4 regions of the Sporosarcina sp. GW1-11 genome follow, and region 2 is predicted to be linked to each of the others. Evidence: riboswitches for the same ligand, from Rfam matches in the RefSeq annotation. Region 2 holds a riboswitch; each other region holds the start of a gene.
What was found. A riboswitch is a leader RNA that binds a small molecule or an ion and turns the genes downstream of it on or off. The one in region 2 is predicted to bind thiamine pyrophosphate.
Positions count from the first base shown of each region.

Region 1: it holds a riboswitch for thiamine pyrophosphate, as region 2 does, so the genes downstream of both, ORD22_RS11190 (ABC transporter ATP-binding protein) here and tenA (thiaminase II) in region 2, are expected to answer to the same signal.
Region 3: it holds a riboswitch for thiamine pyrophosphate, as region 2 does, so the genes downstream of both, thiC (phosphomethylpyrimidine synthase ThiC) here and tenA (thiaminase II) in region 2, are expected to answer to the same signal.
Region 4: it holds a riboswitch for thiamine pyrophosphate, as region 2 does, so the genes downstream of both, ORD22_RS12800 (thiamine phosphate synthase) here and tenA (thiaminase II) in region 2, are expected to answer to the same signal.

Region 1 is NZ_JAPMIW010000017.1:45,536-53,555, forward strand. Features, by position in the region: gene ORD22_RS11180 (DUF4430 domain-containing protein) at 1-3,341, opposite strand, end outside; cobalamin riboswitch at 3,462-3,649, opposite strand; gene ORD22_RS11185 (hypothetical protein) at 3,835-4,038, opposite strand; TPP riboswitch at 4,372-4,469, shown strand; gene ORD22_RS11190 (ABC transporter ATP-binding protein) at 4,555-5,325, shown strand; gene ORD22_RS11195 (ABC transporter permease) at 5,322-6,074, shown strand; gene ORD22_RS11200 (ABC transporter substrate-binding protein) at 6,071-7,084, shown strand; gene ORD22_RS11205 (S8 family serine peptidase) at 7,159-8,020, opposite strand, start outside.
Region 2 is NZ_JAPMIW010000003.1:149,379-157,398, reverse strand. Features, by position in the region: gene ORD22_RS03925 (hypothetical protein) at 1-65, opposite strand, end outside; gene hpaB (4-hydroxyphenylacetate 3-monooxygenase, oxygenase component) at 201-1,634, shown strand; gene ORD22_RS03915 (DUF3889 domain-containing protein) at 1,791-2,123, opposite strand; gene tenA (thiaminase II) at 2,179-2,871, opposite strand; TPP riboswitch at 2,957-3,062, opposite strand; gene ORD22_RS03905 (CbiX/SirB N-terminal domain-containing protein) at 3,235-4,428, opposite strand; gene ORD22_RS03900 (ABC transporter substrate-binding protein) at 4,450-5,442, opposite strand; gene ORD22_RS03895 (ABC transporter ATP-binding protein) at 5,459-6,223, opposite strand; gene ORD22_RS03890 (FecCD family ABC transporter permease) at 6,226-7,266, opposite strand; gene ORD22_RS03885 (methyltransferase domain-containing protein) at 7,259-8,020, opposite strand, start outside.
Region 3 is NZ_JAPMIW010000011.1:72,568-80,587, forward strand. Features, by position in the region: gene ORD22_RS08835 (FapA family protein) at 1-1,647, shown strand, start outside; gene ORD22_RS08840 (hypothetical protein) at 2,025-2,207, shown strand; gene ORD22_RS08845 (glucose 1-dehydrogenase) at 2,274-3,035, opposite strand; gene ORD22_RS08850 (methionine biosynthesis PLP-dependent protein) at 3,217-4,347, opposite strand; SAM riboswitch class I at 4,430-4,534, opposite strand; gene ORD22_RS08855 (DMT family transporter) at 4,690-5,022, shown strand; gene ORD22_RS08860 (DMT family transporter) at 5,025-5,339, shown strand; gene ORD22_RS08865 (methylated-DNA--[protein]-cysteine S-methyltransferase) at 5,362-5,871, shown strand; TPP riboswitch at 5,917-6,038, shown strand; gene thiC (phosphomethylpyrimidine synthase ThiC) at 6,161-7,933, shown strand; gene ORD22_RS08875 (hypothetical protein) at 7,950-8,020, shown strand, end outside.
Region 4 is NZ_JAPMIW010000024.1:2,665-10,684, reverse strand. Features, by position in the region: gene ORD22_RS12825 (ABC transporter permease) at 1-188, shown strand, start outside; gene ORD22_RS12820 (ABC transporter ATP-binding protein) at 192-872, shown strand; gene ORD22_RS12815 (ThiF family adenylyltransferase) at 1,092-2,108, opposite strand; gene ORD22_RS12810 (thiazole synthase) at 2,105-2,878, opposite strand; gene thiS (sulfur carrier protein ThiS) at 2,875-3,081, opposite strand; gene ORD22_RS12800 (thiamine phosphate synthase) at 3,065-3,676, opposite strand; TPP riboswitch at 3,755-3,863, opposite strand; gene ORD22_RS12795 (Crp/Fnr family transcriptional regulator) at 3,938-4,627, opposite strand; gene ORD22_RS12790 (heavy metal translocating P-type ATPase) at 4,605-6,506, opposite strand; gene ORD22_RS12785 (heavy-metal-associated domain-containing protein) at 6,524-6,745, opposite strand; gene ORD22_RS12780 (phosphoribosylaminoimidazolesuccinocarboxamide synthase) at 6,911-7,591, shown strand.

The DNA.
Region 1 (8,020 bases), on a different contig from region 2:
CCGTTCTCCATCTGAAATTTGCTTAATGCGTCCAATGGAGTAATTCCATCTTTTTGCCACTCCACAGATGTTACGTCTTCTCCAATTGCTACAAGTCCTGAGATTACAGTAGCAATACTATTAGAGTTTTCTGTTCCCCAAGAACCCCAACCTGCAGTATCCAATTGCTGATTTTTCAATACAGCTTTTGCGCGCTCAATCGCCGTGTGTACTGCACTATCGTCTTGATAATTGGCAAGTGCTAATAAAACCATACCTGTCATATCTGGATCAGCTGTGTCGTTTGCATTTGGAGAAAATGCAAATCCACCATCAGTTTTTTCTTGTTTCAACAGATGATCTAGCGCTTTTGTTTTCGCTTCCGCGTTCCACGTTCCAACATCTTGCTTGCGCTTTTCTCCCGTATCCAAAGCAAGCATTGCCCATGCGTGTTTATTTATGCCACCGATTGACCCATCTTCCTTCTGTTGTGCAGCCAATTCAGCGTACAGATTCCGCTCAGTTTCCCATGCAGCAGAAGGGTCTTTTCCAGCTGCTAGTAAGCCGAAAATATAACGGATATGATCAGTGTCTGACTCATTTGCCAGTAAACCGGGATCTGTTTCAATCCAATCAGGTAATTGTGCTGTACCATCTGTTAATTGTGAACTAGATGCATTTAATGCGACTAGTTCAGTCCAACTAATTTGAGGTAGCCCCCATCTGAAATTCGCCTGATCATAGCGTCCTTCTTCATAAAAATGTAACGTATCTTCAATCATTTCCTCTACATTGCGAACATTTACCGGTGCTTTTGGCGTGATCTTTATAGCCGTTTCACCAGCACTCACTATTGCTTTTGAAAGTACGTTAATTGAGATTTCTTCAACTGGTACTTGACCTTGTACATGTAGAATCACCGCTTGATTATTTACCGTTTCTACGGAATCGATTACTAAATCTGTCTGATCAATAACCCAGCTATCCACCTCAAGAGCCGCATCCGTAAACGTATCACCTTTAAGCTTAATTTCGATTGTTGGATCTACAGTTCCGCTAGTCAACTCAACGCTCGAACTGATTTCGGCATTGCGTTTGTAATATAAGTGAACTTTATCATTTGAAGAGAGTTCGTCTTCAAGTGATTGAATCGCTTGATCATTTACTGACACAACCCAAGAGTCAGAACCACCTAAGCTGCCATTTTTTTCTTCATTAACTGATACAATACTGCCGAGCTTCGTATCGAGCTCATAAGCTATATTTTGTTCTGTCAAAATATTTTCTATAAGTTGTTTTACCGTAGTTCCTGGTTCAAACGACACTTCAGATTCGGCAACTACAACTTTAGTTACTCCATCAATTGCTAACGTTGCCTTTTGTGTAACTGGTTCTGGCTTCGGATCATTCGCAATGCGATTCCAAACCGAGTTTCCTGCTGTCATGTCAGCTAAAGCTAACAATGCTTGTTCTGTTGCCATCAAATTAGTTGAAGGAAAGTCGCTTTTCCACATAAACGATCCGTCATCTTTTTGGAATCCTTTTAATGCATCAAGTACTGTATTTCCTTCTACATGCCATTTTTCCGCTAGTACATCTTCTTTTACTGCCACAAGACCCCAAATTGCTGTAGATAATGAATTGGAATTATCGCCACTTCCCCATGGACCTGCTGAGTTAAATCCGCCATTGCTTAAATCAGATTGTCTAGCTTTTAATAACCCTTTTGCTTTATCAATCGCAGCGTCTACATCACTTGTTCCTTGATAAGTAGACAATGCTAGCAACGCCATACCTGTTAAGTCAGGATCAGATTCGGTCCCACTTAACGCATATCCACCATCAGTATTTTGTTTGCTTAGTAAATAATTTAATGCTTTTTGTTTCTTTTCTGCATTCCACTCGCCTAAATCAGCACCTAGACGTTCACCTGTGTCCATTGCAAGTAATGCCCACATATGTTTATTGATTCCGCCGATTGCGCCTGTTTCTAGGTTTTGTTGAGTTGCTAATTCTGCATAGAGATTACGATTCGTTTCCCATGCTTTTGCAGGATCTTCATTCATCGCAAGTAATCCGAAGATATAGCGAATGTGTTCCGTGCCCCCATTATTAGGCTGAAGATTAGCTGGAGCTGTTTTCTGCCATGTTGGTAATTTCCACACGCCATCCGTTAGGTTTTCACCTGCAGCGTATAGTCCAACTAGTGTCTGCCACGAATCTACTGTCGAGTCTTTAGTTTTGTAAAACTGAACGACTTCTTCTAGCATTTGTTCTGCTGAAGGTGGTTCTACTGGTTCTGGTTCTGGTTCTGGTTCTAGTTTAGGTTCGTTAAAGATTCGATTCCAAACAGAATTTCCAGCTTTCATATCTGCTAATGCTAGTAATATTTGTTCTGTTGCCATTAAGTTTGTTTTTGGTTGAGTGGTCTTCCACATATATGAACCGTCTTCTAACTGGAAATCATTTAACGCATCTAGTACTGTCTTACTTTCTACCTGCCAAGCATCTGCCATGACGTCCTGCCCTACTGCCACAAGACCCCAAACCGCTACGGCTAAGGAGTTGGAATTATCGCCACTTCCCCATGGACCTGCTGAGTTAAATCCGCCACTATCCAAATTTAACTGTCTAGCTTTTAATAATTTCTTCGCCTTTTCAATCGCAACATCTACTGCGCTCGTCCCTTGATAATTAGACAACGCAAGTAATGCCATACCTGTCAAATCCGTATCCGAAACTGTCCCACCTAAAGCGTATCCACCATCTGTCTTTTGTTGATCAAGTAAATAGTCCAGCGCTTTTTGTTTCGTTTCCGAATTCCACTTCCCTAAGTCGGCACCTAGACGTTCACCTGTGTCCATTGCAAGCATAGCCCACATATGTTTATTGATTCCGCCGATTGCTCCTGTTTCCAGGTTTTGTTGAGTTGCTAATTCTGCATAGAGATTACGCTTCGTTTCCCATGCTTTTGCAGGGTCTTCATTCATCGCAAGTAATCCGAAGATATAGCGAATGTGTTCTGTGCCATGATGTGTTTCGTTAAGGCCAGCCGGCTCTTCTGTTTGCCATTCGGGTAAAATCCACTGACCATCCGTTAGGTCTTCACCGGCAGCATATAGTCCAACCAATGTCTGCCAAGAATCAATTTTCTGATTCCGATTCTTATAAAACTGGACGGTTTTCGCCAATAGCTCATCCACAGAATAACGATCTTCAGCGGGTAATTCTTCTCCACCTGATTGTTCTGTTTGCCCTGTATCAGGACTCACTGCTTGTACCGCTGGAGTTAAAAACGACAATACCAGCAGTAAACTCAATAACACCGAAAACCATTTTCTCACCAAATGATAATTCCCCAACTATTCCTACCTCCTATTTTTCTCCGTAATAAAAACCCTCACCTCCGGAAAGAGACAAGGGCATATGTATGCGTGTATAAACTACTACCACAAAAACATGCGTACCTTTTTCCGGAAGGCAGTTAGCATTGTATCTTGGCAAGTCTCCTGACTTATGGATACAAACACAACTTCAACCTTCCCAGTAATACACCAGTGGTTTTCTGAAGTTACTTTCCATTTACAGTGGCCGGACCGTTCAGGATTTTCACCTGATTCCTTTTTCAACTTTGCAGATTAGGCAAAGTACCAAAATACGCTATGAAACTATATTTAATGATAGAGAATAGATTTGTAAAATGCAATAGCAAAAAGCTTTACTAACGGATTTCACTATTCTATTTACTGATTAAGAGCTTTAGTGATTACAAAAAAAGCTGCCCTCACAAGTCGAAACTTGTCAGACAGCTCTCTATTTATTATTGCTAGGAAGAAAAGTATGACGCGTCACTAATTAATTCAGTACATACATTTTTGTTTCTAGTTTTTTATAAATGGTAGTAGTCGTCATTGTAATCACATGAATATATTTTTCAGGAACTGCTACCCGAATAGAATTCAGTCTATTCTCGTTAATCCATTCTGTTAGGTTACCCCACTCATCTGCAAATGAAGTAAGTTCATTTATATTAATCGCTGGTACTCTTACAGTGATCAAATGATCGCATAGTTTGGTGTTGCAGGTATAGAGATTAGTAACGTATTTCCAACTATTTTGAACGTGCCTTTGTCTAGGCAGGAAGCAAAATCCTTCTCCACTTTTTCACATGACAATTTGCCAATGCTCTACATTTCTCTCCCTATTTATTTTCATTAAAAACTGCTTAATTCAAAGGTAATACTTGTTACGTAGTTAGACCTTTGCATCTACTTCTGAACTTTTACTACTATCGGTATAGCTATTCATTTATTTAGCTTATTTTCCTATTCTTCATCATTTAACATCTAACGCATCTTGACTACTAGCCTATACTATGCAACGATAAGTGATGATACACACTAGGGGTGCTTTTGCTGAGAGAGGCCGTTGCCTTAACCCTTTAACCTGCACTAGATAATGCTAGCGAAGGGAAGTGGACATATAGACGGTTTAGGCCGGATTATGTAACCTCTTCGCAAAAAGAAGTGGTCTTTTTTGCGTTGATGATTTTAAGAAAAGTGAAGTGATTACTACATGAGAAAGACGGTACTCGCATTTGATAACGTTTCGTTTCATTACCAAGCGGCTAAGGCATCGCTTCCAGTAGCTATTTTAGATCAGCTCAATTTACAAGTACGTGAAGGTGAATTTGTTAGCATTATCGGTCCAAGTGGTTACGGTAAAAGTACACTTTTCCGGCTCATTACAGGTCTGGAAAATCCAGACGGCGGAGAAATTCTTTTAAATGGTGAAGCTAGGGACAATCGTTTAGGTCAAGTCGGCTATATGCCGCAGCAAGATTTATTAATGCCATGGCGAACGATTTTAGAAAATGTCAGACTTCCTCTTGAAATTCAAGAAAAAAAACAAGCCCATGCACGAATTATCGAATTGCTTGCGGATTTTGGATTGGCTGGAGTAGAAAACACCTATCCCGCGAACTTGTCGGGCGGCATGCGTCAGCGTGTGTCATTTTTGCGTACAGTTCTTACCGGATCGAATGTTTTGCTATTGGACGAGCCTTTTAGTGCACTTGACGCCATTACGCGATTGACGATGCAGGACTGGTTAGTCGATCAATGGCAGAAATTCGATAAGACGATTTTATTCATCACGCATGATATTGACGAAGCGCTATTTTTATCTGATCGTATTTTCGTGTTAGCCGAGAAACCCGTACAAACGATTCGTGAAATCGTCGTACCACTCGATCGACCGCGCACGATGCGGAACTTGGCACAACCAGAAATGATTGAGCTGAAAGAACGGTTAATTTCGGAGCTTCGTTCGGAGGCGTCTCTATGAAAAAACTTTTATCGTATACTTGGTCCGTCGCATTCATCACCGTCTTGCTAGTTATTTGGGAAATTGGTGCACGTCTTTATGACAAAAGCTTTCTCTTTCCATCGCCATCCGCCATTCTGTTGAAACTGTGGGAACTAAAAGCCGAGCTGTTTATCCATCACTTACCGCCCACAGCACTAACGATTGTTATTGGGCTCACTATTTCCGTCGTCATCGGCTCGGTACTGGCAGTTTCGATGTATATGAACAAGCCCATTGAGCAGGCATTTTATCCAATTCTTATCGCATCGCAGACGATTCCGATTATCGCACTCGCACCGATTTTCGTGCTATGGCTCGGCTACAGCATTTGGAGTAAAGTGGCGGTCACCGTGCTCATTACATTTTTCCCGATCACCGTCAGTGTGTTTGACGGCTTGCGTTCATCTGACCGAAACTTGCGGGAATTAATGTTGACGATGGGTGCGTCTACAAAAGACATCTTCTTTAAATTAGATATCCCTTCCGCGCTTCCTTCATTCTTTTCAGGATTAAAAGTAGCGGTCACATTAAGCGTCATAGGCGCAGCAATCGGTGAATGGCTTGGCGCGCAGGCAGGTCTCGGCTACTTCAGCCGAAGAATGATGACACAATTTGATAGCGCAGCAGTATTCGCACCGATCGTTTTACTCTCAGCAGTAGGTATTATTTGTTTCTTATTTGTCGTATCGTTAGAAAAAATATTTTTACACTGGAGGAAACACCAATGAAAAAAAGACTTTTATTCGGTATCGCCTTTCTTCTCCTACTTCTCGCTGGTTGTACGAACAGCGCGGACACAGGCACTAAGGAAGAGACACCTACAGATGAGAAGAAAAAAGTTAGTATTATGCTTGACTGGTATCCAAACGCAGTACATAGCTATCTATACGTAGCGCAAGAAAAAGGGTTTTTTGATGAAGAAAATGTCGAATTAGATATTCAATTCCCTGCCAACCCAACCGATCCTATGAATTTAACAGCGGCAGGAAAAGTAATGCTCGGATTTTATTACCAACCAGACGTCATCTTAGCACAAGCGAATGAGCAAGTTCCCGTTAAAGCTATCGCATCGATTGTACAAGAACCACTTAATTACACTGTAATGCTAGAAGACAGTCCGATCCAGTCACCAAAAGACTTAGAAGGTAAAATAGTCGGTTATCCAGGCATTCCTTTGAATGAATCATTGATCAAAACGATGGTTACACACGACGGTGGCGATTATGAAAAAGTGAAAATGATTGATGTAGGTTTTGAACTAGAAGCATCTGTTGTTTCAAAACGAGTTGATGCAGTAACGGGTACATTTATCAATCACGAAGTTCCTGTTATGGAAAGCAAAGGCTACAAAGCACGCTACTTCAATCCAGTAGAAAACGGCGTACCAAACTATAGTGAATTAGTTCTCGTAACAAGCGACGATACATGGAAAAACGAGCAAGAAGCAATTCAATCGTTCTGGAGAGCTGCAGAAAAAGGCTACAACTTCATGAAGGAAAATCCAGAAGAAGCACTCGATATCCTTCTTAGCCATCAAGACCAAGCAAACTTCCCACTCGATAAAGCAATCGAAACGGAAAGCTTGAATGTCCTATTACCTAAAATGGAGTCAGAAACTGCGAAATTCGGAGAGCTAGACCCAACTTCTTGGGAAGAAGTACGTGATTGGTTGAAAGAAATGGAGCTAATTACGACTACTCCTGAAGTGGATGAAATGATTATGGATATCAACTCGTAATGACAAATAAAGCCGGTTACTAAACGATTTGAACATCGTTTAGTAACCGGCATTTTTCATTCGTACACTCGTATTTACTCTGGATAAATATAAAAGTTCTGTGTAACGTATGGCTTGTTCTCATTATTGAACGCAACGCCGATACCGAGCTGATAATATTTCGGACTAAGTATATTGTTGCGATGTCCAATGGAATTCATCAGACCTTCATGCGCTAGAATAGTATTCAGATAACCTTGACTAATATTTTCACCTGTCGCATTCGGTCGTAGTCCTATATTTTCTACACGCTTTGACGGATTTTCGCCTCGTAAGTTCGTATGGCTAAAATAATTGTTAAGAGCCATATCTTGACTATGTCTTCTAGCAGCCGTTGCCAAACTATCATTCTCAGTCAAGACTGGTAAGCCCGCAGCAAATCGCGCTTGATTGACTAATTCATACATTAGCTTTTCAGAGTCTTGTCTATAACGTTCGCTCGGTGTCTTATACCAATACTTTGCACGCTCCTCAACCTCTCGATTTACCCAGAAAATCGATCGCACTTTATGTTGATCATGCTGGTCAATTAGGAATGTCACGTATTTTCCGTCGATTAAATAGGTCAGCTTCAACTCTTGTTCACTAATAATATATTTAGTTCGATCTTTCATAATGAAAGTTAAAGGTTCGCCGTGTTTTTGAATAATTTGATTACGTGTATTACCAATATTACCTGGGAATTCATAGCCATTATTTGCAGTCGTCGTATACCCAGCCACAATGTTTCCATCTTTCATTCCGTCTAACCGAAATTGACTGTAGTCTCCTTTTGTATACTTCCAATCAAAGTCGTAATTGCTTTCGAATGTATAAGTCATGTTAAGCGGGGGTTCATTCGTTTTAATAACATCAAACTTCATCCGTACATCGTTCTTCAATGAAACAAAGTGTGCA
Region 2 (8,020 bases):
ACGCCATATAAATTAGTGCATGCTACGATATAATCTACTAGTAATTCCTCATTAGAACTATTCATTTCATAAGCCACCTACCTGTTTACCTTTACATTTCTTTCATTGTAACAAAATCAGTTGTGAAATGCAGACTACACTTTTTAATCACATACAGACATTGTTGAATACTCTAGGGTATATACGAAAGGAGGAACGCGATGGGTGCGATAACTGGCGGTCAGTTTATCAGTCGGATTGATCAGATGGATACAGAAATTTGGCTAGATGGTCAACGAGTGAAAAAACCACTCTCACAACATCCAGCCTTTAAAGGTATTATGAAAACAAAGGCGGCACTTTATGACTTACAAATGGTCGATCAAGCGTCTATGACTTTTGAGTCTCCCGTTACAAAAGAGCGTGTCGGCCTTTCCTATTTACAACCGAGAACTATTGATGATTTACAAAGGCGACGCAACATGATAGAACGGTGGGCGCGTTCGACGTATGGCTTGTTAGGTAGAAGCCCTGATTATTTGAATTCCGTCATCATGAGTTTCGCTTCTTCCGCCTCTTATTTACAAGGAAAAGAAAATTGTTTTCCACAACATATCCAGGCGCTTTACGAACGGGCACGTGACCAGGATTTATCCTTTACCCATAGCTTCGTCAATCCACAAGTTAATCGGGCACAAAGTTATTTTGAAATGTCCGATAAACCTATTTCGGCAAAAATTATCGACACAACGAATGAAGGACTTATTATTCAAGGAGCTAAACTACTCGCTACGCAAGGCGGTCTTACTGATGAAGTACTTATTTTCAGTGCGCCACGAATTCTTGGAGATCCCGATGAAGCATTCGCATTTTCAATCCCTTCAGATACGAAAGGGTTGCGTTTTATTTGCCGTGAATCATTTGTTGGCGGAGAATCTTCGTTTAATTATCCCCTAAGTTCCCGATTCGAAGAGCCCGATTCCATTGTCGTATTCGATCATGTCGTTGTACCTTGGGAGCGTGCGTTCTTCTATTGTAATACGGAAGTTGCGGAAGACTTCTTTTCCGTCAGTTCTTTTCATCCATTTACTATTCACCAAGTACTTACAAGACAAGTAGTGAAAACAGAATTTATACTTAGCATTGCAGAAAAGGTTGTCCAGACAATAAATGTAGGTGAATATCTACATGTACAAGAAAAACTATCAGAAATCATTATAGGGCTTGAAACAATGAAAGCGCTCCTAGCTAAATCAGAGCAAGATGCATCACTTGATCTATGGGGTTATATGCGACCATGTCTCAAACCTCTACAAGCCGCTAGCTCTCTTTCTTCCAAAATCTTTCCACGCTTTAGTGAAATCATCCAGCTGATCGGCGCTAGTGGCATGGTTGCATTACCTACCGAAAAAGACTTTCATTCAGCAATTACACCGGATTTGGAAATGTATTTACAAGGAGCTACTGAAACAGCAAAAAATCGGGTGAAAATCTTCAGAATCGCTTGGGATCTTACGATGAGTTCATTCGGCACACGCCAAACACAATATGAACGATACTTTTTCGGTGATCCCGTACGCTTAGCTAGTCAGCTGTATCGTAAGTATCCAAAAATGACTGGCATGGAGATGTTAGAGCAATTACTAGATCCTTAACGTATGGGAAAGGTGCTATTCATGTGATATCTATTCACTTATTCCACTAACTTCAGCGCTAGACTAGATATCCGAAGTTGGTAACTATCATACTATGTACAAAAACAGTGTAATAGGAAAACGCCCCCATGCCTTTAGGTTAGAGGGCGTTTCGTTTTAGTTCAGCTCTTGAAATTCCACACGAATCAACTTACCTGTTTCAGCTGCATATGTCACCGTCACTAGCACGCCAAATTCACGACTTTCTTCTTTCAACCAAAGCCGAAACTTCTCGACGCCCAACTCTCCTTTCGAATCACTTGCGATGTGCAAGTAATCGGTAATATCCGCATGTGGATACTTAAACATCGTTTGTTTAATAGCGAGTCGCGACCACTTGGCATACGCAGGTACTTCTAGTTTGCCAAGAACAGGTGGCTCGATGATTGTCGAAGTTCCCGCCACTAAAATTCCAAGCGCTATGAATAATTTACGAAAAATAGCGCACACCTCCTTTATGGATAGCATGCGCTGTTTTGAATATTTACATTCTATAGTCTACGAATTATTGAATTGCTGTTTGCTCTTGCATACCTGGCCACATTTGCTTCGTATTAGCCATATCCCAGAACATATACTCATAGCGAGTAGTGTTTAGGAAGATTTCTTCAAGTCTCGCCAGTTCCGCTTCTGGTTTTCCTTCTGCCGCTTCATCCATCAAGTCGATACACCATTTTGCAAGCTCACCAAACGCATCGGATGAATACATGCGTACCCAGTCGCCATATAGCGGATGATCGAGCGCGCCAGGAAGTACAGCAAGCTCTTTACCGATTTCCCAGTAACTCCACGCACAAGGAAGAAGGGCTGCAATCACTTCAGCCAGCGATCCATTTTGGCTGACATGTAGCATATAATGCGTATACGCTAAAACAATAGGTGATGGCTTCGCGTTTTCAAGCTCCTCTTCAGAAATTCCAAAACGCGCGGCATAGTTACGATGTAATTCCATTTCAGTATTCAACGTACCATCCAACAACGCAGCGAATTTCCCCATCGTCTGTACGTCCGTAGCTTTCATCGCACCTACCGCAAACACTTTAGCATAGTCGATTAAGTACAAATAATCCTGAACCATATAAAAGCGGAATTTATCCGAATCCAACGTACCATCTGCTATCCCTTGCACAAATGGGTGACTGTGATTCTGTCTCCAAATCGGTAAAGTCTTTTCTAATAAACGTTCAGTGAATTTCATGTATACTCTCTCCTTTTCTATAGCCAAATGAAAAGCCGCTTCTCGGTAAGAAGCGGCAGAGTGATTTTGCTAAACAGAAAAAAGTAGCAAATCCTCACCACTTCCTTACGCCGGTATGATCCGGATCAAGTATGAAGGGTTAAAGCGAAACGCTTCTCTCAGCTCATAGTAGAGCACCCCTAGCGGCAAAAAATATTTCATTGATTGTCTTCATTGTAGGCATAGGTTGTAGAAAGGTCAACTGATTAATACAAAAAATGAACTTAGCAGTTAGTGGTGGAAAAATCGTAATACCCAAATGATGTTTTGTTGAAGCGACGTCCAATATGTAATAACCCGCTTGCTCGTGCACTTGATTACTGTTTAATGATGATGGTGCTCATATCCATGCTCTTCTGCATATATACGGAAGTTCTCTAAATCTTGCATTCCAGTCGAAGTACCGTCTAATGCTTGATTCATGCGTTCTAGTAATACTGTCCGTAACTTCGGATGATAGCCAAAATACTCAGCAATCTCGATCGTCGTATGTGGATAGTCACTTCTGAACTGTTCAGCATTTTTTTTCATGCGTTCCATTAAAATCCCTGTGAATAAAAAGTACGGCAACATGACAATTTTTTTCGCGCCTAATTTGATGCAACGTTCCATCCCATCTTGCACGGTAGGCTTTGTAACTCCCATAAAGGCGTTTTCAATGATAGACACATCTAAACTCTCCCATAACAATCTACTAATTTTATAAAAATCAGCATTTGCATATGGATCACTACCACCTCTTCCTATTAAGAGAATTGCCGTATCCTCATGCTTTTGATTCACATCAAGTCCTACTTCAGTAAGTCTTGTCTTTAAAATTTCAATAACCTCATCATGAACACCTATCGTTTGGCCATAAGTGAATCGAATATCCGGGAAATGCTCTTTCGCATGTTCTATTTCGGCCGGGATATGCAATTTTGAGTGTCCAGCGTGTAACAAGATGATTGGGATCACATGGATTTCATCTGCACCTTTTTCAATACATAATTGAATCCCATCTTCGATATTCGGTGAGGCGAATTCTAAAAAACAAGTTTCTACAAGTAAAGACGAATCGATATCCCCTCTTGTTTGATCGATGAATTGGCGGACTTCTTCATTTCCCGCCTCCAACCTACTGCCATGCCCAACAAACAATACAGCTTTTTTCATCGGTCCTTTTCCCTTTCTGTATTTATTGATTCCTTTAAAGCGTGATTCACCGCGTTTACGTTCACCTTGTTCCATTGAATAAATAATTGAATCTTCTTCAACGGTTTCATGAACAATGGCGCGTGCAGTTTCTTCTTGTTGTACGGAGTACCATGTTCCTTTTGGATAATCTATGACGACACATTTATCTTTACAACGACCGTTACAACGTGTGCGCGATGTATGAATCTTCTCATCTAAACGGTGTATACGGATTTCATCACGGATCTGTTGTGTGACTTCTTCAGCTCCAGCTCCCATACAAGTAGACCCATTGCAGATGAGCACATGGCGTTGCATTTCTGTTAAATTCCATGTTGTCATAACTTGTAACCTCCCATTCTTTTAATAAACGTCCGGGTAGAAACCTTTTGCTAAAATCTCGACTGCTTCTGCTACACGAATACCTTCAGAAGCTGCCGACAATGGCAAAGTGACAAACTTCTCATTTTGTACGGCAGGTGTTTGACTTAATGCTGGATCTGATTTTAGGAAGTTTATTTTTTGTTCTACTGTAGTTGAGCCGTAATCAATTATAACGATCATTTCTGGCTGACGTTCAACTGCATCTTCTTTTGAGACGGTAGACCAGTTCCCTTCCACATCGCCAAAAATATTATTACCGCCCGCCATCGTCACTAGTGAATTCATAAAGTTCTGTGTTGCCGTGAAGACTTCTGTATCTCCACTATCAAACACTAAAACATCCAATGGCTCTTTCACTTCAGGTAATTTAGCTGTAATCGCTTCAATATCTTGATTCATTTGGCGAACTAGTTCTTCCCCACGATCTTCTATTCGGAATATCTTTGCAATATTACGAATGTCTGTATAAATGTCTTCTACTGTTGGTGCTACTTTAGTAGATGACATCTGTAAATAGCTATCAATACCTAACTCCTTTAACTCTTCACGTGTTGCAATACCTTTTTCGTTAAACGCACTTGACCAACCACCATAAAGAAAGTCTGCTTCCACTTCAATCACTTGCTCTTTGGATGGATATTGTTCGGCCAATACTGGTACTAACTCATATGCTTCTTGAAATGGCTTGTAAATTTCGTCATCTAAATAAGCTGTACCGACCATTGAATCTTCTAAGCCAAGCGCTAGCATGATTTCTGTTACGTGCTGATTTAATGAAATTGCACGTTTTGGCGCTTTATCGTACTCAATCACAAAGTCACTATTGTCAATAACGACTTTTTCAACCTGCTCTTTTTGCCCACTTTCCACATCATCTTTCTCTTCTTCTGTTTCTGTATTTTTATTAGAGCATGCTGCTAATAAAAGCAATATAGTTAAAGACATGAATGCCCAGATTAATTTCTTTTTCATATGTACACAATCCTTCCTAAGCTTTCTGTGTAAAAAATAAATGTAGTTTTTGTGTAAATGGATTCTTTGAAACACCAGCTTGTACATGGAACACTTGCTCTATAGTCTCCTCTGTCAGTACCTGTTCAGGAGTCCCTTTCATATGCAGAGTCCCTTCTTTTATTAAAAGTAATTCATCGCAATAACTAGATGCTAAATTCAAATCATGCAATGCTGCTATAATTGTAATAGGCAGTTCCTTCACCAAATCCATTAACTGGAGCTGGTGTTCAATATCTAAATGATTGGTTGGTTCATCTAAAATTAAGATTTTTGCCTGCTGCGCGAGTGCGCGTGCTAGCATAACCCGTTTCTTTTCGCCACCGGACAATTTCCCTAGCGTTCGGTCTTTTAAATATAGGACGTTGGCAAGTTGCATGCTTTCCTCAACAATAGCAAAGTCTTCTTTGCTATCTTTTGCAAGCCATTGTTTATATGGCGTCCGTCCCATCATGACTAAATCTTTTACAGTAAAGTCAAAGAGTACAGGGGTTTCCTGACTTACGACAGCCATTTCCTGGGCGATGTTTTTTTGAGTCATTTGATCCATGTCTTTTTCATATAACGTCACAACTCCGCTTGTTTGTTTTAAATAACGGTAGATGATTTTTAGCATCGTCGATTTCCCGCTGCCATTAGGACCAATAATGCCAATTAGCTTGCTTTGATCCAATGAAAATGAAATATCATGCAAAATTTTCTTTTCCGGTACTGAAAATGAAATATTTTTTACTTGTAACAACTTTATTCACCATCCCCAAAAGAGTATCGACGGCGTCTAAGCATCCATATAAAGAAGGGACCACCGCAAATAGCAGTCACAATTCCGATAGGCATTTCTTCAGGTGCAATTGCAATACGTGCGACCATGTCCGCCCAGACTAGGAAAACTGCCCCCATTAATGCACTAATAGGCAGTACCAGTTTGTAATTCGAACCTACTATCATTCGCACAAAATGCGGTATTATTAATCCAACAAAACCAATGCTTCCGCTGCTTGCAACCACAACACCCGTCAGTAACGAGACAACAAGGATAATAAAAATCCGAAAACGGTCTAAATTCATACCAAGCGTAGTAGCTAGTTCTTCACCAAGGAGCAGTGTATTAAGCTGGCGATAATTCAATAATAGTAATATAAAAACTAGAACGAATGTAAAAAACGGTATTCCAATTGTTGACCATTTCGCGCCCGCTAAACTACCAAGCATCCAATGTATTACAGCTTGAATACCACCTTGTTGTTTTGATGTCATAAGCATGAAATTTGTGATAGCCGAAAACACCATCGATATCGCAATCCCTGCTAGAAGCAGACGAATAACAGACGTACGTCCGTTGACACGTGCCAATAGAAACACGATTACGACTGCAAAAATAGCTCCTAAAAAAGCGGCAAAGGATAATGCATAGGTTCCTAAAAAGCTGAATGCACCAAATAAAATGACCGATGTCGCGCCAACTGATGCCCCAGACGACACCCCTAAAATATAAGGATCTGCAATAGGGTTCCTTACTAGCGCTTGAATTGCCGCGCCACTGATTGCCAAGGCAGCTCCAACAATCGCTGCAAGTATAATCCGTGGTAAACGAATTTCCCATATAATAATACTCTGTGCTTTTGTAGCCGTGTTCTCTATAGATAAACCGATTTTCGAAAATAAGACTTCCCAAATAATACTTGGCGTTATTCCAACTGAACCCATCATCACCGCACATGTTATAGAAGCAAGCAATACCGCTATTAACGCGACTATTAATAATGTAAATCGTAACTTAGTCATGTGAATTCAAAGGCTCCCAACTAATGATTGCTGCATAGAATGGATGACGGTACACATATTGGTCATCCTCCAACGTAATAAAAGGTGTAAGTGAGGATTTCACATGCGCCACTTCAAACTGTGATGATAAGATTTTTTTACTTTGCGCTTCATAAAGTTGTTCCGATGTATCGTAACGGTATGTACGCTCTAGCTTGACCATTTCACAATCTGCATAAATGCCCAATTGATACAGTATGTTGAGAATGGCAATATAATCGCGACGCGGGTATTTAATTTTATAGCCATACTGCTTATCTAAGACAACATAATGTGGTTGAATTGGGCCCGTCGTCAAGCCAATGATGGCACGTTTTTTTGCAAATTCATTCATTTTCTTCAGTGCTGCTTTCATTTCATATATACGATAAAAGCAGTTCACCCCGACGACAACATCGTGCGGCTCAATTTGCGCTTCTTCCCATTTACTATACACAAACTGAACCGGTGCATCGGTCTCATAGTATTGTTTTAAATAAGCAAGCACACTTTCAGAACCATCTACAAGTGTTAGACTTTTTACATCTTCACTCAATTGGAATGTATAATTTCCCCACCCCGGTCCGATTTCCATGCAGCTTGCGTCTTGCGGAATATGCTGTTTCATTTTTTCATAGATTTTTTCGGCGTAGTCATCTATTTGTTTATATGTTTTTTTCTTGATTGATTGCGCCCAAAATGCTTCTTCCAACTCATCATCCACCATGCGTTCGGG
Region 3 (8,020 bases), on a different contig from region 2:
CTGTATGTCAATGGAGAACTGTGCACGCAACCTATATCTATCCAGCCAGAAGATCAAGTGACTCTAACGATTTGTGATGAAGTTGTTGCACCGAAGTTCACGATTCAATTAATCGAAAAAAATATGATTGCATTACTTTCATTTACACCGGGGAAACGTATAAAGCGTTCATTAGCAAATACGGCTTGGTCTCCAAGATTAGCTATTCGCGTAGACGAAGTGACTGAAGTTACGAATGATATTAAACCGCAACAGATTGTCGATGAATTGAAAGTGATGGGTGTGCAACAAGGCCTTGTATTTCCTGCAATTAAGAAAGCGACGGAAGTAGATAAGCCATATGAATTGATTGTAGCGAAAGGAACACTTCCTGTAGAAGGCACAGACGGTGATTTGGAAGTGCATGTTCGCTATGAAGCGTTTGATCCGAACAGTGAAGAAAAAGTAGATTTTCGAGAAATGAATGCAATTACGAATGTCAAAGAAGGGCAAGTTATCGCGACGCATGTTTTACCTGTTGAGGGAACTGCCGGACGAAGTTTACTAGGACATAAAATTCCGGTAAAACCAGTGCGGGATGTTATATTGCGTCTTGGTAAAAACGTGGAGCAAGTCGATCGGGATCTAGTGGCATTGATTTCAGGAAAGCCAGTGATCGTGTGGCGCGATCGATTAGTTGAAATTGAAGTGAATAGTGAATTTAACCACCCGGGAGAAGTCAGCTTAGAAAGCGGAAATATTCGATTTGAAGGAGACGTGCGGATTGGAGGAAATATCCTACCCTCAATGTTTGTAGGGGCGACGGGTAGTATTTTTGTCGGAGGATCTATAACGAAAGCAACCATTCATGCGATGAAATCTGTGATGGTACGAGGGAATGTGTTATCCTCTACGATTAGTGTCGGTAAACAGGAGGCAGCGATTAACGAACTAGCTAGATTAATCAAAGAGGTAACTCATTTACTTGTGCAGATTAAAGAAGCTGTCGATCAAATATTTATTATACGTGGACAAGGTGAAGCAGATTTGAATCCATCTGAATTAAAACGTTTAATTCAATTATTGATGGAGAAGCGCTATGCACAATTGGAAGATTTGAATAAACAATTTATCCAGAAAGTTCGATCCCAAAAAGCAACCCTAGATGAAGAATGGACAAATGTTGCAGATTCGCTGTATGACATCTTCATAAATCCAATCAATGAAGATATGCAGAATCTTGAGGAGTTTGGCCGAGTCGTAGAAGAAGCTCAAATCCTTGCGCAATTGTACGATGGCGGGAGCTCACTACAGACGAAATTATCTGTTCCATATGCCATAAATAGTACGCTTTACAGTAATGGTCATATTGAAGTTTATTCTAAGGGTGTATATCATTGCAACTTGAGTGCTGAACAGACGATTAAAATTAATGGGGTGTGTCGTGGAGGAGAAATTTCAGCACCTTTTGAAATTGTTTTACAGGAGTCAGGTTCAAAGAATCCGGTGAAGACCGTAATTCGGACGAGTGCAGAAGGTTGTATCAAAATTGGTAGGGCGTTTGCCGGTACAGAGATTTATGTAGGCATACGAAAACACGTATTTACGAAGGATGGTACGAATATTACTGCGCGTTTGAATGCAGAAGGAGAGTTAGACCTTGGATGACGGCTGGTTAAGAAATTTACACTGGTGGACCAGTAAAGTTGGAACATAAGTTGCGGGTATGAAAGAACATACAAAAGTGAAACTAGATAAATCAATAGATCCTGCGAAGTCGTCTGTAAAAACCAGCCCGTCACAAGCCGTCAACTGTTAGTCATTGAAATTACTGGAAAAATAATCATTTAAGAAAAGGTCCAAGCATTTTGCTTAGACCTTTTTAACGTGAATAAACATAACAACTCCCCACATTGCATAAACTACAAGTACATTAATAAATCAATGAAAAATATTCTCAATTACACTTGAAAAACGTTCTCAATAAGAGTATGCTAAAAGCAACGAAAGATTCGGAATCATAACTTGAAAGGTCGGGGTATACAATGTATAAAGTAGTAGTGTTGGCAATTATGGCAGGAATCGGATTCGGTGCAGCAGCAGGATTTTCTATAGGAAGCCAAGAGATGACAGGTATGTTAGCGGGCATTGCGGCACTAGCATTCATTGCAGCTCCGGCAGCAGTTGTTTGCTCAAGTAAAAAGAAAAAGTGGGAACAAGCTCATTAATCTCTTGAAAAAGGTCTGGAAATCTTATAGATTTCCAGACCTTTTGTTTACAATGTAACTTCAATTTTAGTATGCGGACCAACCGTTATCAGCTTCCATAATTACACCATTAACATAGGATGATTCGTCAGATGCTAAGAATAACGCAATGTTTGCGATTTCTTCTGTTGTACCTGGGCGGCTCATCATGTTGACTCCTCTAAGTGCTTGCTTCATGCCAAACTCATCAGGTTGTGTTAAATTATTCGTGATATTTGTTGGTACTGCCGCCGGAGCAATTGCATTACAACGAATGTTTAATGGACCATAGTGAGAAGCAACATTTTTTGTCATGCCTGCAACTGCGTGTTTAGAGGCTGTGTAGGCTAGCCCTCCACGTCCTCCAGTTACTGCGGAGATTGATGCCATATTAACAATGACACCCGCCTTTTTCTCTTCGAAAATCGATAAAGCTTTACGCGTCGCACGCATTACACCTGTTGTATTAATAGCTAATACTTTGTCCCATACGTCATCGGTAATCGTTGCTGCTGAATACATATTGTCTATAATACCTGCATTATTGACAAGAATATCGAGCGTTCCAAATTGCCCAACTGCTGTATCGATCATGTTTTGAACGTCATCTTCCGCAGTTACGTTTGTTTTTACTGCAAGTGCTTCTCCTCCAGCGGCTTTGATTGTCTTGACGGTTTCTTCTGCACCCTCCATATTCATATCCGCGATGACAACTTTTGCCCCTTCACGTGCATATAATTCTGCAATTTCACGTCCGAGTCCAGAGCCAGCACCCGTTACAACTGCTACTTTGTTTTCTAATCGTTTCAACAAAATCGCCTCCAATTTAATTCATACCTTCATATTATAGTATACAATTTAACATTAAAGTATTATGAACAATAAATTGTTTTTTTAGTATGCTGAGCGGAAATTTTAATGGAACGTCAAAAAACAGCCTAAACAGTCAGTATGAAACTGATTGTTCGGGCTGTTTTATTTTCATCCGACATTATTGAACTTTTACGCCTTCCACCGCTTCTTTTGCAGCATAAAGTGCTTGTTTAACATCAGCGATTAAATCTTCAATATCTTCAACGCCTACTGAAAAACGTAGTAGACGATCATCGACACCGCGACGATTCCGCTCTTCGATTGGAATATCCATATGTGTTTGTGTCGTTGGGTACGTGATGAAACTTTCCACTCCGCCAAGACTCTCTGCGAATGAAATAAGTTGCATATTTTCTAGGAAAGGACCAACCCATTCGCTATTTTGTACACGGAAAGATACCATACCACCGATTCCTGCATATAGCACGTCCACGATTAAAGGTTCTTCTTCCAAATAGGCAACCATCGCTTTGGCATTGGCATCATGTTGTTTCATGCGTAAGTGTAATGTTTTTAGTCCTCGGACAACGAGCCATGAATCAAGTGGTGAAAGTGTTGCGCCAATTGCGTTATGCTTCGTAAACAAACGCTCGCAAAGTTCCTCTCCTTTTGCGACAACTAGACCAGCAAGTACGTCATTATGTCCACCGATATATTTTGTTGCGCTGTGGATGACGATATCTGCACCTTCTTCAATCGGACGCTGGAAATAGGGCGTTAAAAATGTATTATCGACAACTAGCAGTAAGTTGTGCTTTTTTGCGAGCTCAGCATAGATTGAAATATTGATATTCAACATCAGTGGATTCGTAGGTGTTTCCAAGAATATCGCTTTTGTGCGCTCTGTAATTGCCTGTTCCACTTCCGTGACATCTTCAAATGATAAGTAGCGTGTCGTAATCTGATACATTTGCTCATATTGATTGAACAAACGATAAGTTCCACCATACAAATCTTCAGGCGCAAGTATTTCATCGCCTGTTTTGAACAGAGATAGAATTAGCTGAATCGCTGCCATTCCAGAGCTACAAGCAAACCCTTGATCACCGGACTCTAGATTAGCGATTCCTTCTTCTAGAACGGAGCGTGTCGGATTTTTTGTGCGTGTGTAATCGTATCCAGTAGATTTTCCAAGGCCATCATGATGATAAGCAGTTGATAAGTAAATAGGGGTATTGATCGCACCAGTTCTCTTATCTGAATTATTTCCTAATTGTACTAATCTTGTTTCTAATCCGTTGTTTGTCATCAACATTCATCCCCTTTAGAAAAATAAAAAAAGACCTCTTCATTTCGAATAGGCCCTCGAACATACAAGTTTGTTTGTCGTATTCTCATCTTCAAGGTGAGTGTTCACCCTTGGAATTAGCACCATGCCGATCCGGCTGGTTGCTGAGACATCTTTGGGCCTATCCCTCCGTCTCTCTCGATAAGAATATTCGAAATATAAGAAATACTAGTGACAAAATCATTCTATCATTCAGACATAGTAGATGCAAGCTTCTCTCCTAGATAGGAGGTTCATTTTTCGTTCAACTAAAAAATTTGCTATACTAAAAAGTAGGTTGAAAGTTGAAAGGGGACGAGCGCATTGGCTTGGGGTTATGTCGCTTTAGCAGCGCTTGTAGAGATCTTTTGGGTAGTTGGATTACGTTACTCGGAGACTTTTTTACAATGGACTGGTACGACCGTAGCAATTATTTTTAGTTTTTACTTCATCATTAAAGCGTGTGAGAAGCTCCCTTCAGGAACTGTTTATGCTGTATTTACAGGATCAGGAGCTGCTGCGATTTTAGTAGTCGATATATTCGTTTTCAAAGCGGACTTTACGTGGATCACTTTGTCATTTATCGCGTTGATTGTAATAGGGGTTGTTGGTATTAAGATGACAACGGATGAAGCAGATCAGCAAGGAGGCGATTAATCATGGCTTGGGTCTACTTGGCGATTGCCAGTCTAGGAGAGATTTTTGGTGTCATGAGTATCAATTATTATTTACAAAAGCGCTCGATGACACGATTATTTCTCATTGTGGGCATCTTTAGTTTCGGCTTTGTTTTTCTTTCCCTTGCTATGCGTGAAATTCAAATGAGTACAGCTTATGCGATTTGGACAGGCTTTGGTGCAGCGGGTGCGGTAGTAATGGGGATAATCATTTTTAAAGAATCCGCTAGCGTCAAGCGCATCTTCTTTTTATCGTTAATTATCGTAGGGGCTGTTGGTTTAAAGTTATTCGGCTGACTGAAAGGGTTTGAGGGAATTGGTGTATTGGACCAAGTTTCAATTTGTAAAATGGCAAGTAACGCTGGCGGCTACTGAACAAGGTCTGTGTTACGTAGGATTGTCTGACAGTAGCGAACAATATTTGACCGACTGGTGTTACGAGAAATTCGTTAAAGTAGAAATAGTGGAAAATGCTAGTGAATTAGCAACTTATGCAAATGAAATTGCTAAATACTTATCCGGTGTACAGACAGACTTTAAAGATATACGGATGGATCAACAGGGCACGCCATTTCAACTTGAAGTATGGAACGCGCTTCAAGAAATACCTTATGGAGACACGGTCAGTTATTCAATCATTGCTAATAAAATAGGCAAACGATCTGCTGTTCGAGCGGTCGCTTCGGCCATCGGGAAAAATCCGCTTCTCCTAGTGATTCCCTGTCATCGAGTCGTTGGAAAAGATGGAAGCTTGTCGGGGTACCGGGATGGAAAAGAAATAAAGGAACAGTTGCTTCAATTGGAAAATAGTTCAAAGATAATTGGTTGACAATGTAGAAGTCTATGCTAAACTGGAAATGTTCGACAATTCAATAATCATAACTAGGGGTGTCCAGCTAAACTGGACTGAGATGGAATGAAATGAACCGCATGCATTCCGAACTCTTTGGACCTGATCTGGCTCGTACCAGCGTGGGGAAGTTTTATCTTACAATCGACGTGCTTATTTGTGCGTTTTTGAAGACCAGGTCCATTACGATGGAACTGGTCTTTTTTTCGTCGATTCCCTCTACTTGTATGTAGTCATGGTCTACCCTCAAAAAGGAGACGATGACAAAATGAAAAAAGCAACAGAAGAAATTCAGATTCATACGTGTTTTCCGGCAAGTAAAAAAGTGTATGTGCAAGGTAGCCGTCCCGATATCCTTGTCCCAATGCGTGAAATCGCCTTATCACCGACTGTGACAGAACGAGGTGAATTTCCAAATGAACCTGTTCGAATCTATGATACAAGTGGAAAGTACACAGATGCTGAATATGAAATAAATATAAAAAAGGGACTTCCCGCGATTAAAAAAACATGGATTCTTGAGCGGAATGATGTGGAAGAATACGAAGGACGTGAAGTGAAGCCACAAGATAACGGTTTTCGTACGTCGGAACAAATGAACAATGCTCAGCAATTTCCATTGTTAAAACGCAAACCATTACGTGCGAAAAAAGGACGTAATGTAACACAAATGCACTATGCCCGACAAGGGATCATTACACCTGAGATGGAATTTATCGCAATTCGTGAAGCGGTAGACCCAGAGCTAGTTCGCGATGAAGTCGCTAGAGGACGGGCAATTATCCCTAGCAATATCAATCATCCAGAAGCGGAACCGATGATTATCGGAAGCAAGTTCCATGTTAAGATTAATGCCAATATCGGCAACTCAGCAGTGTCTTCATCAATTACTGAAGAGGTTGAGAAGATGACATGGGCTACACGTTGGGGTGCAGATAGTATTATGGATCTATCTACAGGAAAAAATATTCATACGACACGTGAATGGATTATTCGTAACTCGCCTGTACCTGTTGGAACTGTGCCGCTTTATCAAGCACTTGAAAAAGTAAATGGTCGGGTGGAAGATCTGTCCTGGGAAGTATTTCGAGATACATTAATCGAGCAAGCAGAACAAGGTGTTAGTTATTTCACGATTCATGCGGGTGTGTTATTGCGTTATATTCCTATGACCGTGAATCGTATGACGGGCATCGTGTCGCGCGGCGGTTCAATTATGGCGCAATGGTGCATGTTAAATCACAAAGAAAGTTTCCTTTATATGCATTTTGAGGAAATCTGTGAAATTATGAAACAGTACGATATTGCTTTTTCTTTAGGAGATGGTTTACGTCCGGGTTCAATTGCAGATGCCAATGACGAAGCTCAATTTGCAGAACTTGAAACGCTTGGCGAGCTGACGAAAATTGCTTGGAAGCATGATGTCCAAGTGATGGTTGAAGGGCCAGGCCACGTTCCGATGCATTTGATTAAAGAAAATATGGATAAGCAACTAGAGATATGTCAAGAAGCTCCATTCTATACATTAGGACCGTTAACGACAGATATTGCTCCTGCCTATGATCATATTACGTCTGCAATTGGGGCAGCGATGATTGGTTGGTTTGGTACGGCGATGCTTTGTTATGTGACGCCAAAAGAACACCTTGGCTTACCGAATAAAGAAGATGTTCGCGAAGGTGTCATTACGTATAAAATTGCAGCGCATGCAGCGGATTTAGCGAAAGGCCATCCGAATGCGCAAAAACGTGATGATGCTTTATCTAAAGCGCGCTTTGAATTCCGTTGGCAAGATCAATTCAATTTGAGCTTGGATCCTGAGCGTGCCATGGAATATCATGACGAAACCTTACCAGCTGAAGGAGCGAAAGTGGCTCACTTTTGTTCTATGTGCGGACCTAAATTCTGTAGTATGCGAATTTCACACGATATAAGAAAGTATGCAGATGAAAATAGCTTGGAAGAAAAGCTAGAAATTGAACAAGGTTTGCAAAGGAAAGCAAATGAATTTAAGAAATCTGGTGCGAAAATCTATCTCTGAATAAGGAGTGAGTCATATGACAACGGCGAATTCGTTAGTGTATGACATTGCTTTAACACGTCAAAATTTGCGTCAATTGGAATTGCG
Region 4 (8,020 bases), on a different contig from region 2:
GTGTCGTGCTAGGTTTCGGATTGACGTTGCTTGCGGGTAGCTTCTTGCCAAGTGCAGTGCCTGTTCAATTCGATTTGACGGCTATGCTTATTTATGGGCTTGTATTAATCGCGGTGTCGATTGCCGGAGCAGTTATTTCCGTCTGGACAATCATTCGAATTGATCCGCTAGAAGCGATAGGAGGGTAAGCGATGGTACTGGAACTACGAAATGCGAAGAAGACTTTCGGAGAAGGTAATACATTAGTTGAAGCGTTAAAAGAGACGAACTTTTTAGTTGAACGAGGCGAATTAGTTGCCGTCATCGGACCTTCTGGCTCAGGAAAAAGTACGTTCTTGACAGTCGCGGGCGGTTTGCAGTCACCGAGTGAAGGTCAAGTCATGATCAATGGCAAAGAGTTGTCACAACTCAATGAAAAGCAACGTTCAAAAATTCGTCTGCAGGAGATTGGCTTCATTTTGCAGGCATCGAACCTCGTGCCGTTCTTGACCGTCGATCAACAACTGGAATTGCTCAATAAAGTAAAGAAAAACAATATGTCTCCTGTTGAAAAGAAGCAACTTTATGAGGATCTTGGGATTACGAAGTTGCATAAGAAATATCCATCCGATTTGTCGGGAGGTGAGCGCCAACGTGTGGCAATTGCTAAAGCGCTCTTCAGTAACTCTTCCATCATCTTAGCTGACGAGCCAACTGCTTCACTCGATTCGGATCGAGCGTTTGAAGTTATGGAGTTGTTGCAGCACGAAACCAAATCGAAGCAAACAGCAACGATTGTCGTGACGCATGATACTCGACTGATGAAGTATTTTGATAAAGTGTATAAAATGACGGATGGTGTATTGGAACTCGATACAACAATTTACGAATAACAAAGAACGATCTAAGGAGATGTGGACCATGTCTCCTTAGATCGTTCTTTTTTGTACTCATAGATTGTATGGACGTGCTCATAGATCTAGGCTGTACGCTCATAGCCTTAGGCCCCGCGCTCATAGCCCTGGGCTTCGCGCTCATAGCCTTGGATTCCGTGCTCATAGCCTTGGGTTTCGCGCTCATAGAAATGATCCCCGCGCTCATAGACTTAGTAATCAGCCAAGCAAGCCAGCCACAATTTTCCGGGCTTGCGAAACATCTTTCGTTCCGTGCACGAGCATTCGACCATCCCGGAACAATACTAATCGATGATCGTGATATTCGCAGGACACTAAATATGGATTGTGTACTAAGTTCGTTACTGTACCTCGGATTGAATCGGCATATGGTGCTAACTCGACTTGACGGCTTTTCGGCCATGTTAGTTGTACTGTATCACGTCCACATAACAAGGCTGTTCGAACGACTTCACTTGCTGATAAAAATGGATACGTCGGCTTATCTGAACAACTTGGACAGCTTGATTTTTTCATACTGTGCACATCAATCGCAGCACGTTCACCCGACCACAAATCCACAGACTCTAAGCGGGGTTGCATCTCCGCGCCTGTCATATGTTTTAGTAACTCAGCCACTTGACGAGCAGCGGTAGTCACGACAATCGGGCTGATGACGCCGACTGTATCGCAAGTGAGCGATTGTGGAGGTAATACTTCGAGAAGGCAATGAAGGCAAGGCTGTCCTTCAGCGACTCCGATAGGGAACGTCAAGCCGTAGCTCCCAACACACGCTCCCATGAAAAATGGAATCTGTAGTTGAAGTGCTGCATCATTTGCCAGTAGTCGCGTCTCAATATTATCCGTTCCATCCAACACAAACTGATGACCTTCAAATAATTCCAAGACATTTTCCGGTGTCACATCCGCTACAATCCCGCGAATTTTCACATCACTATTGATTGCCCGTAAACGTTTTTCAGCAGCGATTGCTTTCGGTAATTGATCGACTACATCTTGCTCGCTATACAGTTGCTGTCTGTGTAAATTCGTCCACTCCAAAATATCGCGATCGACAATAGTTAATTCACCGACACCTGCACGTACAAGCATTTCAGCCCCAGATGAACCGAGAGCCCCCGCGCCAAGTACGAACACTTTAGCGTCACGAATCCGTTGCTGACCCATTGAACCAATTGGCGAAAATAACTCCTGACGTGAATATTTTCCGATCAATTTGGCACAAGCCCTTCTAGCGGACTGCTTGCAACCGCGTAGTCTCTAACAGGCATGCGTCCCGCTTTATAGCCGAGTCTTCCTGCTTCGATTGCTAGTTTCATCGCTTCAGCCATTTTCACTGGATCAGCAGCTTCGGATACAGCTGTATTTAGTAGAACGCCATCTGCTCCAAGCTCCATTGCGTATGCGGCATCTTTTGGTGAGCCGATTCCTGCATCCACAATAACGGGTACTTTTGATTGTTCAATAATAAGTGATAAATTTAAAGGGTTCAAAATACCTCTGCCTGAACCAATAGGAGCTGCACCTGGCATGATTGCATGAACACCTAATTCACATAGCTTTCTTGCAAGTACGACATCATCTGACGTATACGGTAGAACGATAAAACCTTCTTCTAGCAACATTTCGGAAGCGCGTAAAGTCTCTACTGGATCCGGCAATAACGAATGGCTGCAGCCAATAATTTCAACCTTTACCATGTCACATAATCCCGAAGCTTTTGCCAATTTCGCAATATGCACTGCTTCCTCTGCCGTGCTCGCGCCTGCTGTATTTGGCAATAATGTATAGCGATCTAAGTCCAATTGCTCCAAGAAATTCGGCTGTGATGGTTCGAAAATATTCATGCGTCGAACTGCGAAAGTTAGAATATTAGCTTCTGAAACCGCAACGGCTCTCTTTTGCGCTTCAAATGAAGGGTATTTGCCCGTACCTAATAGTAATCGTGATGAGAATTTCTTATCTGCAATTTGTAACATATTCATCCGCCTCCAACAAAATGTATGATTTCAATTTGGTCTCTGTCCATAATCGGTGCATCGTAGCGTTCTTTTTGTAAAATTTCTTTATTCTTTTCTACAATCAAAATTCGATCGCCAAGCTCTAAATGTTCAAGCAATTGTTGTACCGTTTCTACTTCAGGAAGGACTGCATACGATTTCCCATTCAAATTAATCATCTTTACCATTGAAAATCTCTCCATTTCTACTATACTTTTTCACTTCATCTACCGCATTCGGATGACTTAACGGGGATAAAATCGCCGCACCTGCAACACCACATTTTTCAAGTGTGGTTAGATGTTCGGGCTGTATTCCTCCGATTGCATAGACAGGAATTGTACAAGTTGAAGCTATTTCAAACAGCTCACCCGTGCCGCGTGGAGCCAAACCTTCCTTCGACCGGGTCGCATAAACATGTCCATAGAGTAACCAACTTGCGCCGTCCGCTTCCGCTTGTAGCGCTTCTTCCAATGAATGGACCGAGCACCCAAACTTCAATGAAGGGAAGGCCACTTGTGCGTCTGCAACGGACATGCCGTAGCCAGTGAGTTGAGTCTTTTTAATAGACAGTTTGTTCGCTACTTCTGGCCGCGCGTGGATGATTAACTTATCAAGCGGAAATTGAGAATCCGTAAGACGTAACACTAAATCTACCAATTGTTCATCGGTCTTGGACTTTTCACGTAAGATAAATGCATCGAAAAAGGGTGCTGTTTGCTGTAATTTCAGTAGCAATTCATCCACTGAATGACGATCATCCGTAACACCGATTAATTTCATTCATCTATTCAACTCCAATAGAAAAACCACTTTCCTGAATCGGAAAGTGGTGGATGTGTCGATAAGTATACATAGCTACAGAGCGACTTGCCACTTCCCTCCGCAGGTACGAACCTGATCAGGTAATAAGGGTTTCAGAGCCACACTCTTTTCTCAGTCCTTGTAAAGGATTCCCCTAATGGTCAAAATATTTTATTTTCACAAACTAGCATAGCATGTACTGGGTAAAATGGAAAGGTATGAGTATTCATTTTATGGATTTTACACGAGTAGCAACGCATCTAGATCTAGAATTTCTATAGTTTTCGAACCCGACTGTCGAATCCATCCTTGCTCTTCAAAAAACGTTAATTTCCGGCTAATTGTTTCAGGTGTTGTGCCAAGGTGGGACGCTAGATCTTTTCGGCTCATTGGTAGCTGGACAATCATTTGTCGCTGTTGCTCTGATAAGTCTGCTATATACAAGGCGATTCGTGTGTCGGCTGTTTCCATTGCGATTCGCGCGGCACGTTGCTCGGTATCCGCAAGTCGTGTAGAAAACTCCGCAAGCATTCTCAATGAAATGGAAGGGTGATCTTGCAAAAGTTGCTGCATCTGATCACGCTGAATCACACATAACTCCACAGGCTCCAAAGTTTCTGCGTATGCATCATGAGGTTTAGCATCGAATAGGGAAAGCTCACCGGTAAAATCACCTGGCTCCAAGATGCGGACAAGTTGTTCCTTACCATTTTCCGACAGTCGGTATATTTTGATTCGTCCTTTGTGTAAAATATATAAGCCTTTTGAAACGTCACCATCTGAATATATTATCTCGCCGCGTGGATGTGTAGCGCTATGAGCGAGTCCAACGATGTAATTCATCTGCTCCTTGTCTAAATGATTGAACAGGGGAACGAGTGAGACGCAGGGGCGATAATGTTCTTTGTTAAGACGTGATTGTTGATTCATTCGCTAACACCTTTCTTTCGTTCCGATTAAGCGGTTTATTACTAGTATAGCGTATGAGGCGAATGGCGTTGAGTATGACTAGCAGCACACTCATTTCGTGAATGAGCATACCGGATGCTAAAAAGACTTTTTCGAGCAAGACACCGAGCAATAGGAAAATGACAGTTCCAACCGCAAAGAATGTATTTTGCTTCATATTGCGGACAGTTGCTTTAGAAAGAGCGTATGCATGGGAGAACTGATCGAGTCGATCGGCCATCAAGACGATATCCGCAGTTTCCATTGATATATCAGTACCGCCTTCTCCCATAGCGAGCCCGATGTCTGCTGTTGCAATTGCAGGTGCATCATTGATTCCATCACCCGCCATGGCGACGCGATGACCTTGTGCTTTAAGGCGTTGAACGGCGGCCACTTTATCTTCGGGTAATAATTCTGCGTGGACAGCATCTAAGCCGAGTTGTTCACCTACAAGGTTGGCTGTATGTTTATTGTCTCCAGTCAACATAATCATTTGCTTAATACCGTTATGCCGAAGTTTAGTCAACGCTTCCACAGCTTCTGGACGAATTTGGTCAGCGATTGAAATGATACCGACAATTTTGTCTGCGATACTGACGAATACGGCTGTGTTTCCTACTTTTTCACGCTCTGTAGCATAGTCTTCTATTTCTGGATGAATCGCAATATGGCGAGCAGCCATTAATTTTCGATTGCCAATCGCAAGCTTATTTCCTTCTATAGTAGCGACGATTCCATTGCCTTTGACGACTTCCACGTCTTCTGGTTGATTGGTTAAAGGAATGGCTCGTTTCTTTGCCTCTTTGACAATTGTTTGACCTAGGTGATGTTCTGAAACTATTTCAGCTTCTGCAGTGATTCGCAGTAATTCTTCTTCTCCTATATTCCATCCATGAATATCTGTCACTTCAGGGCGTCCTCTTGTAAGTGTTCCTGTTTTATCGAAGACGACTGTATCGATTTTTGCTAGCTGTTCCATTACATCGCCGCCTTTAATCAAGACGCCGTGGCGGGCACCGTTTCCAATCCCAGCTACAATTGATACAGGAGCGGAGATCACTAGTGCGCCAGGACACGCGATGACGAGGAAAGTAAGTGTCATTTCAATATTTCGAGTAAAAAGATAGACGAGAACAGACAATATCACAATGGAAGGTGTGTAGATATTGGCAAAGCGTTCAAGGAATTTTTCTGTTTTGGATTTGGATTCTTGTGCTTCTTCGACTAATTCAATAATACGTGAGAAGGTTGTATCATCCCCGACACGAGCTGCAATTACTTCGATATAGCCGTGATCGACAATTGTTCCGCTAAACACTTGATCTTCAAGAGTTTTCGAAGCGGGAACGGATTCACCTGTAATGGCTGCTTCATTTAGCGTAGCATTTCCAGAAATAATAGCCCCATCAATCGGAACTTTTTCACCGGATCGAATGCTTACGCGATCACCGATTTCAACCTCGTCAACAGATACCATTACGGCTTCACCATCACGTATAATTCGAGCTTCCAAAGGTGCTAAATCAATCAAAGCTTTAAGTGAAGAACGTGTCTTTTCCATTGTCCGAATTTCTAGCATCGCACCGAATAAAAACAAGAATGTAACAGCAGCGGATTCTACATATTCACCAATGAATAATGCACCGACAACTGCAATTGTTACGAGTAATTCGATGCTAAATGCTTTCATTCGTATAGCTTTCCACGCTTTGATCGCAATGGGCGTTCCAGCAATGAACGTCGAGGCGATTAGTGTAACTTGACGCGCGTCATGCCAACCGACGACGTGCAGAACGATTGCGAGAGTTAAAAGTATAAACGCAGTAGCTGTAATGCGTACGGTTTGTTTTGCATTCATCTTCGTTTCCCTCCTCGTTATGAAACTTTTCGATTGAGCACAGGGTAGCCGAGTTTTTCAACCAACTGTTGTAATTCTTCGGCAGCTACGACGGAATCATCAAATTGGACGCGAATTTTATTTGAATGAAATAATACTTTTACTTGTTGAACCCCATTTGCACGTCCTAATGCACCTTCAATTTTTTTAACACATGATGGGCAGCTAAATGGTTCCATCAAAAATACGACCTTTTTCATTGATCTCATCCTTTTGTTTGTATTTGTTACTGTAATTATAAGGAGAATTTGTACAATTCACCTTGATGTGCGTCAAGTTTCACGAATCAGGACTTTTTCTTCTAGCTAAATTGCATTATACTAAGAAGGTAGTACGACATTTACGAATAGAGGAGAATCGTTCGGATGAAATTAACCTATTCTGGTAAAACGAAAGACGTCTATCAATTAGAGGATGGACATGTGCTATTGAAATTTAAAGATGATGTAACAGGGGAAGACGGCGTATTCGATCCAGGTGCGAATACGGTTGGATTGACGATAGAAGGCGCAGGGAAATCAGGTCTTCGTATGACGCAGTACTTTTTCGAGAAATTAGCAGAAGAAAAGATTCCTACACATTATATTGCTGCTGATCTTGATGAAGTGACGATGACAGTGAAGCGGGCTACGATGTTTGGTAGTGGACTAGAAGTGATTTGTCGTTTCCGTGCAGTGGGTAGTTTCTTACGTAGATACGGAGCATATTGTGAAGAAGGACAAGCGCTAGATGCATTTGTAGAAGTGACATTGAAAGACGATGACCGTAAAGATCCACCAATTTCAGAAGATGCACTTGCACAGCTTGGTATTTTAACACATGAAGAATACGCAACGTTGAAGCAACGAACTCAACAAATCTCTGAAATTGTCAAAGAAGAAATGGCGGAAAAAGGATTAGACCTATACGATATTAAATTGGAGTTCGGCCGTGATTCTGAAGGCAATATTATGCTGATTGATGAAGTTTCAGGTGGGAATATGCGCGTCTATCAAGGCGAAACATATATTGCACCAATGGATTTAGAAAAGTTGTTATTTTCATAAAAATTGACCGGAAACTAAAAAAAGTTTCCGGTTTTTTATATTCGTGCTGAGGCTATACGCTCATTGACTTGACGGGACTTTACTTTTTAATCAAATAAAGTAAAATCTATATTTACTGTTGACAACGTTTTCAGAGTTTTCTATACTAGCAATCAGTGTCAGAGGAGACACATCGTTTGCTTCTTCACCAGTGGTTGGACGTTGGTTGGATGAATGCGTATGGCAGTGAATTCAAGATGATGAAAGTGTCTTTCATATCAGCGAATCTATATATATTAGCTGTTTTTTCATGAACAAAAGCTCCCTGCTTTTGTATAGGCGCTCTTATGGGTCTTTGCACCGCAAAGCACCCTAGTAGCCAGTAATAATCTCCATTTGGCTTTTCTACGTACGTATCCTTTGCTAGTTCCGTTAGACTTCTAACGCGAA